One region of the Nonomuraea sp. MTCD27 genome, then DNA from elsewhere that is predicted to be linked to it. Evidence: riboswitches for the same ligand, from Rfam matches in the RefSeq annotation. Region 1 holds a riboswitch; the other holds the start of a gene.

Region 1 (5,373 bases):
AACAACGCGCGGGTGGAGCTGGCCGCGTTCGACGCGGCTGTGACGGATTGGGAGCTGTTCCGTGGCTTCGAGCGGATGTGAGGCATGAAGATCATCAATCCGGCGACCGAGGACGTCGTCGCGGACGTCGAGCTCGCCGACGCGGCCGAGGTCGACCGGGCGGTGGAGCGTGCCAGGAAGGCCTACCCCGCCTGGCGCGAGGTGTCGCCGGGCGACCGGGCGCGGCTGCTGAGGCGCTTCGCCGACCTGGTGGGCGAGCACGGGGAGGAGCTGGCGCGGCTGGAGCTGGTCAACGCCGGGCACCCGATCGGCAACGCCCGCTGGGAGGCCGGTGCCGTACGCGACGTCCTGCACTTCTACGCCGGTGCCCCGGAGCGCAACCACGGCAAGCAGATCCCGGTGCCCGGGGGCGTGGACATCACGTTCCAGGAGCCACTGGGCGTCGTCGGGGTCATCGTGCCGTGGAACTTCCCCATGCTGATCATGTCGTGGGGCGTCGCCCCCGCGCTGGCGGCCGGCAACACGGTGATCGTCAAGCCGGCCGAGTGGACGCCGCTGACCGCGCTGAGGCTGGCCGAGCTGGCCCTGGCGGCGGGCCTCCCCGAGGGGGTGCTCCAGGTCCTGCCTGGGGCAGGGGAGGTCGCGGGGGCCCGCCTGGTCGAGCATCGCGACGTGGCCAAGATCGTGTTCACCGGCTCGACCGAGGTGGGCAAGGAGATCGCCGCCAAGGCGGCGCGCCAGGTCAAGCGGATCACGCTGGAGCTGGGCGGCAAGTCGGCGAACATCGTCTTCGCCGACGCCGACCTGGAGAAGGCGGCCGGCACAGCGCCCTACGCCGTCTTCGACAACGCGGGACAGGACTGCTGCGCCAGGTCCCGCCTGCTCGTCCAGTCCTCCGTGTACGACGAGTTCATGGCCCTGCTCGCACCCGCCGTACAGGGCGTCAAGGTCGGCGACCCCCTCGACGAGTCCACCGAGATGGGGCCCCTGATCAGCGCCGAACACCTCGACCGCGTGCGCGGCTTCGTCGAGGGCGCCCCCTACCTCCAGGGGTCCTGCCCCCAGGGCAGGGGCTACTGGTTCCCACCGACCGTGCTGACCCCCGACGTCACCGACCGGGCGTTCACCGAGGAGATCTTCGGGCCGGTCGTGTCGGTGGCGCGGTTCGAGGACGAGGCGGAGGCCGTACGCATCGCCAACGACACGCCCTACGGCCTGAGCGGCTCCATCTGGACCCGTGACGTCGGCCGGGCGCTGCGCGTGGCCAGGGCCGTCGAGTCGGGGGCCCTGTCGGTGAACTCGCACTCCTCCGTCCGCTACTGGACCCCGTTCGGCGGCTTCAAGCAGTCGGGCCTCGGCCGGGAACTCGGCCCGGACGCCCTGGCGGCGTTCACCGAGACAAAGAACGTCTTCATTTCATCGGAGTGAACAGTCAGCGGAGTGAACGACCGATGGGCAGGGAGTGACATGCAGCGGTTGCAGGATCGGGTGGCGGTCGTGACCGGCGCGGGCAGCGGGATCGGGCTGGCCACGGCCCGCAGGTTCGCCGACGAGGGCGCCAAGGTGGTCTGCGTGGACATCGACGAGGAGGCGGGCGGCAAGGCGGCGAGCGAGGTCGTCGGCCTGTTCGTCAAGGCCGACGTGACCAGCGAGGACGACGTCGTACGGATGTTCGCCACGGCGTACGAGACCTACGGCAGCGTGGACATCGCCTTCAACAACGCCGGCATCTCGCCCCCCGAGGACGACTCCATCCTGGAGACCGGCATCGAGGCCTGGCGCCGCGTCCAGGAGGTGAACCTGACCAGCGTCTACCTGTGCTGCAAGCACGCCATCCCGTACATGCGCCGCCAGGGCAAGGGCTCGATCATCAACACCGCGTCGTTCGTGGCCGTCATGGGCTCGGCGACCTCGCAGATCTCCTACACCGCCTCCAAGGGCGGGGTGCTGGCGATGTCGCGGGAGCTGGGCGTGCAGTTCGCCAGGGAGGGCATCCGGGTGAACGCCCTGTGCCCGGGGCCGGTGAACACGCCGCTGCTGCAGGAGCTGTTCGCGAAGGACCCGGAGCGGGCGCAGCGGCGGCTGGTGCACATCCCGGTGGGCCGCTTCGCGGAGGCGTCGGAGATCGCGGCGGCGGTGGCGTTCCTGGCCAGCGACGACGCCTCGTTCATCACGGGCAGCGAGTTCCTGGTGGACGGGGGCATCTCCGGCGCCTACGTCACACCGCTCTAGGAGGTCCCGTCGCCGTGCGGCGTCCCATCATCGGCATCACGTGCTACGTCGAGCCCGCCTCGTTCACGGTGTGGCAGGACACGACCGCCGCGCTGCTGCCGTACATGTACGTGGAGCAGGTCGTCCGCGCCGGCGGGCAGCCCGTCCTGCTGCCTCCGGCCGGCGATCCCGCCGGGGTCGTACCCGGCCTGGACGGGCTCATCCTGGCCGGTGGCGGCGACATCGACCCGGCCAGGTACGGCCAGGACGCGCAAGAGCGCACCGGCTACGTCCGGAAATTTCGTGACGAGGCCGAGTTCTCGCTGCTCGCGACGGCGCTCGACGCCGGCCTACCCTACCTCGGCGTCTGCCGCGGCCTCCAGGTCCTCAACGTCGCCCTCGGCGGCACCCTCCTCCAGCACCTGCCCGACGCGGTCGGCCACACCGACCACTGCCCGGGCCCCGGCCGGTTCGGGCACCTGCCGGTGACCCCGACCCCCGGCACCCGCCTGGCCAAGGCGCTGGGCGAGGACCCCGTGACGGTCCCGCACTACCACCACCAGGCCGTCGACCGCCTCGCCCCCGGCCTCACGGTCACCGCCACCGCCGCGGACGGCACGATCGAGGCCGTGGAGCTGGACTCGGGACGGTTCGCGGGACGGTTCACGGTGGCCGTGCAGTGGCACCCGGAGGCCGCCGAGGACCACGCGCTCTTCGAGGCTCTCGTGGCGGCCTGCTGAACGACCCCACCCAGAACGCGACAACAGCCCCGTAACCCCACTAGGCTGGCGGACATCACCGGTGAAACCGTGCGGGAGAGCACCCTGACAGCCGGTCAGGGTCCCTGAAGGAGCAAGCCCTCCCCGCAAACCTCTCAAGGCAAAGGACCGCACGGGCAAGGTGACCTCTGGAAAGCAGGCCCGCGGGCCTCGCCGAAGGTGAAAGTCCGGCAAAGCTCGGGCGAAGCTCTCAGGCATCGATGACAGAGGGGGAGGATGCTGGCATCCAATCCTGTCCTGAGGTGCGACAAATGTCCCGACCGACACCGCTACGAGACGTTCACGAGAGCCTCGGCGCCACGCTCACCGACTTCGCCGGGTGGCTCATGCCGCTCCGGTACGGCAGCGAGTCCGCGGAGCACAAGGCCGTTCGCGAGGCGGCCGGGCTGTTCGACCTCTCGCACATGGGCGAGATCTTCCTGACCGGGCCGCAGGCGGGGCAGGCGCTGGACTACGCGCTGGTCGGCCACCTGTCGGCGCTGGCTCCCGGCCGGGCCAGGTACACCATGATCGTGAACGAGCGCGGCGGGGTGCTCGACGACCTCATCGTCTACCGGCTCGGGGACGAGGAGTTCATGGTCGTGGCCAACGCCTCGAACTATGAAAAAGTCGGTAATGAGCTGAAAAATCGTACAAAGACGTACGACGTGGTGGTCGAGGATCGCTCGGACCAGTACGCGCTGATCGCCGTCCAGGGACCCCGCTCCCAGGAGATCCTCGCCACGCTCACCGACGCCGACCTCGGCGGGCTCAAGTACTACGCGGGCCTGCCGGGCCTGGTGGACGGCCGGCAGGCGCTCATCGCCCGTACCGGCTACACCGGCGAGGATGGATTCGAGCTGTTCGTGGCCAACCAGGACGCGGTCCCGCTGTGGCACGCCCTCATGGCGGCCGGCGAGCCGCACGGGCTGCGGCCGGCGGGCCTGTCCAGCCGCGACACGCTCAGGCTCGAGGCCGGCATGCCGCTGTACGGGAACGAACTGGGCGAGCAGCTCACTCCGTTCGACGCGGGGCTGGGCAGGGTGGTGAAATTCGACAAGCCGGGCGACTTCGTCGGCAGGTCGGCGCTCGAGGCGGTCAAGGACGACGCGCCCCGACGCCGGCTCGTCGGCCTGGTCGCGCGGGGCCGCCGGGTGCCGCGCCATGGCTACCCGGTAACCGAGAACGGCGTCGTCGTCGGCGAGGTCACCAGTGGTGCGCCTTCCCAGACTCTGGGAAAGCCCATCGCGATGGCTTATGTGGACACCGGCGCCGGATCAGGCCTGGCCGTGGACATCCGGGGCAGCCATGAACCTATGGACCTGGTTGAGCTGCCCTTTTACAGGAGGAACAAGTGAGCAACATCCCTGACGACCTGAGCTACACCAAGGAGCACGAGTGGGTGGCCGGCCTCGACGACGGCCTCACCGTGACCGTCGGCATCACGGCCTTCGCCGCCGAATCCCTTGGTGACGTCGTCTTCGTGCAGCTCCCCGAGGTCGGTGCGAGCGTCGAGCAGGGCGACTCCGTCGGCGAGGTGGAGTCCACCAAGTCGGTGAACGAGATCTACAGCCCGGTCGGGGGCGAGATCGTCGAGGTCAACCAGTCCATCGTGGACGACCCGAGCCTGGCCAACAGCGACCCGTACGGCGAGGGCTGGATGTTCCGGGTGCGCATGGAAGGCGACCCCGAGGACCTGCTCTCCGCCCAGGAGTACACGGCGCTGACCTCGGGCACCGAGTCCTGACCCATTCGCCGGGGCCCGCTAGTTCCGGGCCCCGGCCCTTCAGGAAGGGCGCACATCAATGGCGATCAGCGTCTTCGACCTCTTCAAGATAGGCATCGGCCCGTCGAGCTCCCACACGGGCGGCCCGATGGCGGCGGCCCACAAGTTCGCCCGCGGGCTCCACCAGGACGGCCTGCTCGACCAGGTGGCGCGCGTGGAGGCCATCCTGTACGGCTCGCTCGGCCTGACCGGCAAGGGCCACGGCAGCGACAAGGCGGTCCTGCTCGGCCTGTCCGGCGAGAAGCCGGAGCTGGTCGACGTCGACACCGTGGACGCCCGCATCGCCGAGATGCGCGAGTCCGGCACGGTCAAGCTGTTCGGCACGCACGAGATCCCGTTCGTCGTGGGCGAGCACCTCGTCTTCGAACGCAAGATCTCGCTGCCCGAGCACCCCAACGGCATGCGTTTCACCGCCTACTCCGCCTCCGGCGAGCGGCTCAGAGAGAAGGTGTACTTCTCGGTCGGCGGCGGCTTCGTCGTGGACGAGAAGGCCACCGGCGCCGACCGCATCAAGCCGGACGACACCGTGCTGCCCTACCCCTTCACCACCGGCGAGGAGCTGCTCAAGCACTGCTCGAACACGGGCCTGTCGATCTCCGCCGTCATGCTGGAGAACGA
Region 2 (5,373 bases), on a different contig from region 1:
GTCCGTTCGGTCCTGGGACGTTGAGACCGTAGCGAGCTGGGAGGCGGGGGCACATTCCAGGCCCGCTGGGTGTTACGTTGAATTGCAGAAGCCAGTCAGCAGAAGCGATGATCGAAGAGCTGTGCCGGGTGACCGGTCAGGAATACGGAGCAGCCCGTGTTGCAGATGGAGGTCGTGGGCGTTCGCGTTGAAATGCCCACTAATCAGCCGATCGTCTTGCTCAAGGAGGCTCACGGGGAACGGTTCCTTCCTATATGGATCGGCATGACGGAGGCCACGGCGATCGCCCTGGCCCAGGCTGAGGAGCCGCCGCCGCGGCCGCTCACCCATGACCTTTTCCGTGACGTGCTGAGCGCCCTGGGTGTCGGCCTGCGGGCGGTCAACATCGTCGCGCTGCGCGACGGCATCTTCTTCGCCGATCTGGTCTTCTCCAACGGCGTGGAGGTGAGCGCCCGGCCGTCCGACTCGATCGCGCTCGCCCTGCGCACCGGGGCCCGGATCTTCGCCAGCGAGGAGGTCGTCCAGGAGGCCGGAGTGATCATCCCGGACGACCAGGAGGACGAGGTGGAGAAGTTCAGGGAGTTCCTTGACACGATCACTCCCGAAGACTTCGGCAGGGCGGGGTAGGTATTTCAGTGCATTTACGCTTCACGACGCGCCGAGCCGGATCGTTGACTGAGCATGGTCACGGTCCTACGGTGCAAGTGAAACCCGTGGTCGCCCTTTACGAACCCCCAGATCAGGCCACGGGATGAGAGAAAGCCGGAGGTCCGCGTGGCGGTCAGCAGCGGCGAGGGAAAGACGGCCGGCCAGGAAGATCCGGTGCGGCGCGAGAGCGCGCGGCAGCGTGCCGGGGAGCAGGGTCTGCTCTTCGACGAGCAGCCGTCGGCGTTGCCGGGCGACATCGGATACCGCGGGCCGACGGCCTGCGCCGCGGCCGGCATCACCTACAGGCAGCTCGACTACTGGGCGCGCACGGGCCTGGTGGAGCCGACGATAAGAGCCGCGCAGGGCTCCGGCTCCCAGAGGCTCTACAGCTTCCGCGACATCCTCGTACTCAAAGTCGTCAAGCGGCTCCTGGACACCGGGGTGTCGCTGCAGCAGATCCGCACGGCCGTGCAGCATCTGCGTGACCGCGGGGTCGCCGACCTCGCGCAGATCACGCTCATGAGCGACGGCGTCAGCGTCTACGAGTGCACCTCGGCCGACGAGGTGATCGACCTGCTCCAGGGCGGCCAGGGCGTGTTCGGCATCGCGCTCGGGCGAGTCTGGCGAGAGGTCGAGGGCTCCCTCGCGGAGCTGCCGGGGGAACGCGCGGCGGTCGAGGACAACGTCCCGGCCGACCATCCCGCTGACGAGCTGGCTCGCAGGCGCCGCGCGCGCCGCACCGGCTGAACACTTCGAAGACCGTCGGGGCAGGCCGGTGAACGGCAAACGGGGCTTAGCGTAGTAATCTGGGACAGCAAGGCTGACGACCCCGTGCGGGAGAGTCCTCGGGCCCCCTGGGCCCCGGGGCGCCGAAGGAGCAACCCTCCCCGGAATCTCTCAGGCATCCTGTACCGCTCGGGTGAGGCAACTCTGGAAAGCAGGTGCGCCCGCCAGGCGCGTCTCACCGACGGTGCAAGCCCCCGCAGGGGTGAAGCTCTCAGGTCGCGGCACCGCGCAGGTCGTGGATCGCGCTGACAGAGGGGGAGATCCGGCACTCGTCCGCGCCCTGGCGCCGGTCTCCATAGCCTCGGGAGGCACACCCCATGACCGATCTGTCCGCTCCGCCGTTCTCGTCAAGGCACATCGGCCCATCGGAGTCCGAGCAGCAGCGCATGCTCGAGGCCGTCGGCTTCGAGTCCGTGGCGGACCTGGTGGCGGTGGCCGTCCCGGAGGCCATCAGGGCCAAGGACCGGCTCAAGCTGCCCGCCGCGATCGGCGAGGCCGAGGCCATCGCCGAGCTGCGCGCCCTGGCCGGGCGCAACCGGGTGCTCACCTCCATGATCGGCCTGGGCTACTACGACACCGTCACGCCCGCGGTCATCCGCCGCAACCTGCTGGAGAACCCGGGCTGGTACACCGCCTACACGCCGTACCAGCCGGAGATCTCGCAGGGGCGCCTGGAGGCGCTGCTGAACTTCCAGACGGTCGTCTCCGACCTCACCGGCCTGCCCGTCTCCGGCGCGTCGCTGCTGGACGAGGCCACGGCCGCGGCCGAGGCCATGACGCTGGCGCGCCGGGCCGGCAAGTCCAGGAGCGACGTGTTCGTGGTGGACGCCGACGCGCTGCCCCAGACCAAGTCCGTGCTCGCCACCCGGGCCGAGCCGCTCGGCATCACGCTGGTGGAGCACTCCCTGGAGGGCGAGCTGCCCGAGTGCTTCGGCGTGCTCGTCCAGTACCCGGGCGCGTCGGGCCTGCTGCGCGACTTCCGTGCCCTGGCCGCCGCCGCGCACGAGGCGGGCGCCCTCGTCGTGGCCGCCGCCGACCTGCTGGCCCTGACGCTGGTCACCGCCCCCGGCGAGCTGGGCGCCGACATCGCGATCGGCTCCTCGCAGCGGTTCGGGGTGCCGTTCGGGTTCGGCGGGCCGCACGCCGCGTACATGTCCGTACGCGAGGGCCTGCAGCGCCAGCTCCCGGGCCGGCTCGTGGGCGTGTCCGTCGACGCCGACGGCGACCCCGCCTACCGCCTGGCCCTGCAGACCCGCGAGCAGCACATCCGCCGCGAGAAGGCCACCAGCAACATCTGCACCGCGCAGGTGCTGCTCGCCGTCATCGCCGGCATGTACGCCGTCTACCACGGCCCCGAGGGACTGCGCGGCATCGCCCACCGGGTGCACCGCCACGCCACCGCCCTGGCCGAGGGGCTGCGCGGCGCCGGCGTGGAGGTCGTGCACGGCGAGTTCTTCGACACCGTGCTCGCCCGCGTGCCCGGCCGGGCCGGCTCCGTCGTGGCCGCCGCCGCCGAGCGGGGCGTCAACCTCTGGCAGGTGGACGCCGACCACGTCTCCGTCGCCTGCGACGAGCAGACCGGCGTCGCCGAGGTGGCCAAGGTGCTGGCGGCCTTCGGAGTGGAAGGCACGGAGCCCGACCCCGAGGCCGCCGCCGACGCGCTGCCCTCCTCGCTGCTGCGCGAGACCCCGTACCTGACCCACCCGGTCTTCCACGCCCACCGCTCCGAGACCGCGATGCTGCGTTACCTGCGCAGGCTGCAGGACAAGGACATCGCGCTCGACCGTTCGATGATCCCGCTCGGCTCCTGCACGATGAAGCTGAACGCGACCACCGAGATGGAGCCCATCACCTGGCCCGAGTTCGCCGCCGTCCACCCGTACGCGCCGGCCGACCAGACCGAGGGCTACCGCGAGCTGATCGGCACGCTGGAGGGCTGGCTGGCCGAGGTGACCGGCTACGACGCCGTCTCCATCCAGCCGAACGCCGGCTCGCAGGGCGAGTTCGCCGGGCTGCTGGCCATCCGCGCCTACCACCGCGCCAACGGCCAGGGCGAGCGGGACGTCTGCCTCATCCCGTCCTCCGCCCACGGCACGAACGCCGCCAGCGCCGTCATGGCCGGCATGCGCGTCGTGGTCGTGGCCTGCGACACCGACGGCAACGTGGACCTGGCCGACCTCGACGCCAAGATCGACAAGCACCGTGACGCGCTGGCCGCGATCATGGTGACGTACCCGTCCACGCACGGCGTGTACGAGGAGACGATCACCGAGGTGTGCGCCAAGGTGCACGAGGCCGGCGGCCAGGTGTACGTGGACGGCGCCAACCTCAACGCCCTGGTCGGCCTGGCCAAGCCCGGCGAGTTCGGGGCCGACGTCTCCCACCTCAACCTGCACAAGACCTTCTGCATCCCGCACGGCGGCGGCGGCCCGGGTGTCGGCCCCGTCGCGGTGCGCGGCCACCTGGCCTCCTACCTGCCCGGCCACCCCCTGCACAACGGCACGCCGGTCGGCCCCGTCTCGGCCGCCCCGTACGGGTCGGCGGGGATCCTGCCGATCTCGTGGGCGTACATCAGGATGATGGGCTCCGAGGGCCTCACGGCCGCGACCGAGCAGGCCATCCTGTCGGCGAACTACCTGGCCCGGCGGCTGGCCCCGCACTACCCCGTGCTGTACACCGGCCGCGGCGGCCTGGTCGCGCACGAGTGCATCGTCGACCTGCGCCAGATCACCAAGGAGACCGGCGTCACCGTGGACGACGTGGCCAAGCGCCTCATCGACTACGGCTTCCACGCGCCGACGATGTCGTTCCCCGTGGCCGGGACGCTCATGATCGAGCCGACCGAGAGCGAGGACCTCGGCGAGCTCGACCGGTTCGTGGACGCGATGGTCGCCATCCGCGGGGAGATCGCGAAGGTGGCCTCCGGCGACTACGACAAGACCGACAACCCGCTGCGGAACGCGCCGCACACGGCGGAGTCGGTCAGCGCGGACGAGTGGCCGCACCCGTACGCGCGCAGCGAGGCGGCCTACCCGCTGCCCTCCCTGCGCGACGGCAAGTACTGGGTGCCGGTGCGCCGTATCGACCAGGCCTACGGCGACCGCAACCTCGTGTGCTCCTGCCCTCCCCTGGAGGCGTACGAGGACTGAGGCGTGCGGGGGCGGGCGCCGTCAGGCGTCCGCCAGTCCTTCGGTGTCAAGTGAGCAGACATGATCGCCAGAAGTGGTTAGGCTCGGTCCGACCGTCGCCACAAGGAGCTCTCTTGACGTCCTCAGAGCTGGAGACCCCGCCCCTCGACACCGCCCGCCTCCTGGCCGAGCGCGGTGACCTCGATGCCGCCGCCGCCATCCTGGGCGAGCTCGCCGCCGACCCCGAGCAGCCCGACCGGGCGCAGGCCGCCGTCGGGCTCGCCGTGGTGCTGGAGCAGCGCGGCGACATGGAGGCGGCCCGGGCCGCCGCCAGGACCGCCCTGGCCACGGGGCATCCCGAATACGCCGCGCAGGCCGCCTGCCACCTGGCCCAGGGGTTCGAGCGTGAGGGCCGGGCCGACCAGGCCAGGGCCGCCTGGCAGGCGGTGCTGGGGGTGGGCACGGCCGCGTACCTGCCGCTGGCGCATCTCGCGCTGGCCCGGCTGGCCGTGGGCGCCGACGACCTGGGGGAGGCGGAGAAGGAGCTGCGGGCCGCCGTGCGGACCGGCATGGACGCGGGTGACGACCGGATCGGTGCGCACGCCGCCCAGCGGCTCGCCGACCTGATGCTGGAGCACGGGGAGCCCGGCGCGGCGGCCGAGGTGCTCCTGGACGCCCTGGAGTTCGCCCCCGAGGACGAGGTGCCCGGGCTGCGGGTCCAGCTCGGGATCGCGCATCTGGAGCTGGCGTGCGCGGAGTTCGCCGAGAGCGTCGAGGGCGGGGCCGACGCGCCGACCAGCGCGCTGGCCAT

The links. A riboswitch is a leader RNA that binds a small molecule or an ion and turns the genes downstream of it on or off. The one in region 1 is predicted to bind glycine.
Region 2: another riboswitch for glycine. It lies ahead of gcvP (aminomethyl-transferring glycine dehydrogenase); the one in region 1 lies ahead of gcvT (glycine cleavage system aminomethyltransferase GcvT).

The regions. Positions count from the first base shown of each region.
Region 1 is NZ_JBGNUW010000015.1:144,231-149,603, reverse strand. It holds gene ACBJ59_RS37880 (glutamine synthetase family protein) at 1-81, shown strand, start outside; gene ACBJ59_RS37875 (aldehyde dehydrogenase family protein) at 85-1,428, shown strand; gene ACBJ59_RS37870 (3-oxoacyl-ACP reductase) at 1,468-2,232, shown strand; gene ACBJ59_RS37865 (gamma-glutamyl-gamma-aminobutyrate hydrolase family protein) at 2,247-2,951, shown strand; glycine riboswitch at 3,014-3,111, shown strand; gene gcvT (glycine cleavage system aminomethyltransferase GcvT) at 3,242-4,327, shown strand; gene gcvH (glycine cleavage system protein GcvH) at 4,324-4,716, shown strand; gene ACBJ59_RS37850 (L-serine ammonia-lyase) at 4,775-5,373, shown strand, end outside.
Region 2 is NZ_JBGNUW010000001.1:220,532-225,904, reverse strand. It holds gene ACBJ59_RS01160 (MerR family transcriptional regulator) at 1-24, shown strand, start outside; gene ACBJ59_RS01155 (bifunctional nuclease family protein) at 157-627, shown strand; gene ACBJ59_RS01150 (MerR family transcriptional regulator) at 775-1,395, shown strand; glycine riboswitch at 1,473-1,572, shown strand; gene gcvP (aminomethyl-transferring glycine dehydrogenase) at 1,752-4,583, shown strand; gene ACBJ59_RS01140 (tetratricopeptide repeat protein) at 4,697-5,373, shown strand, end outside.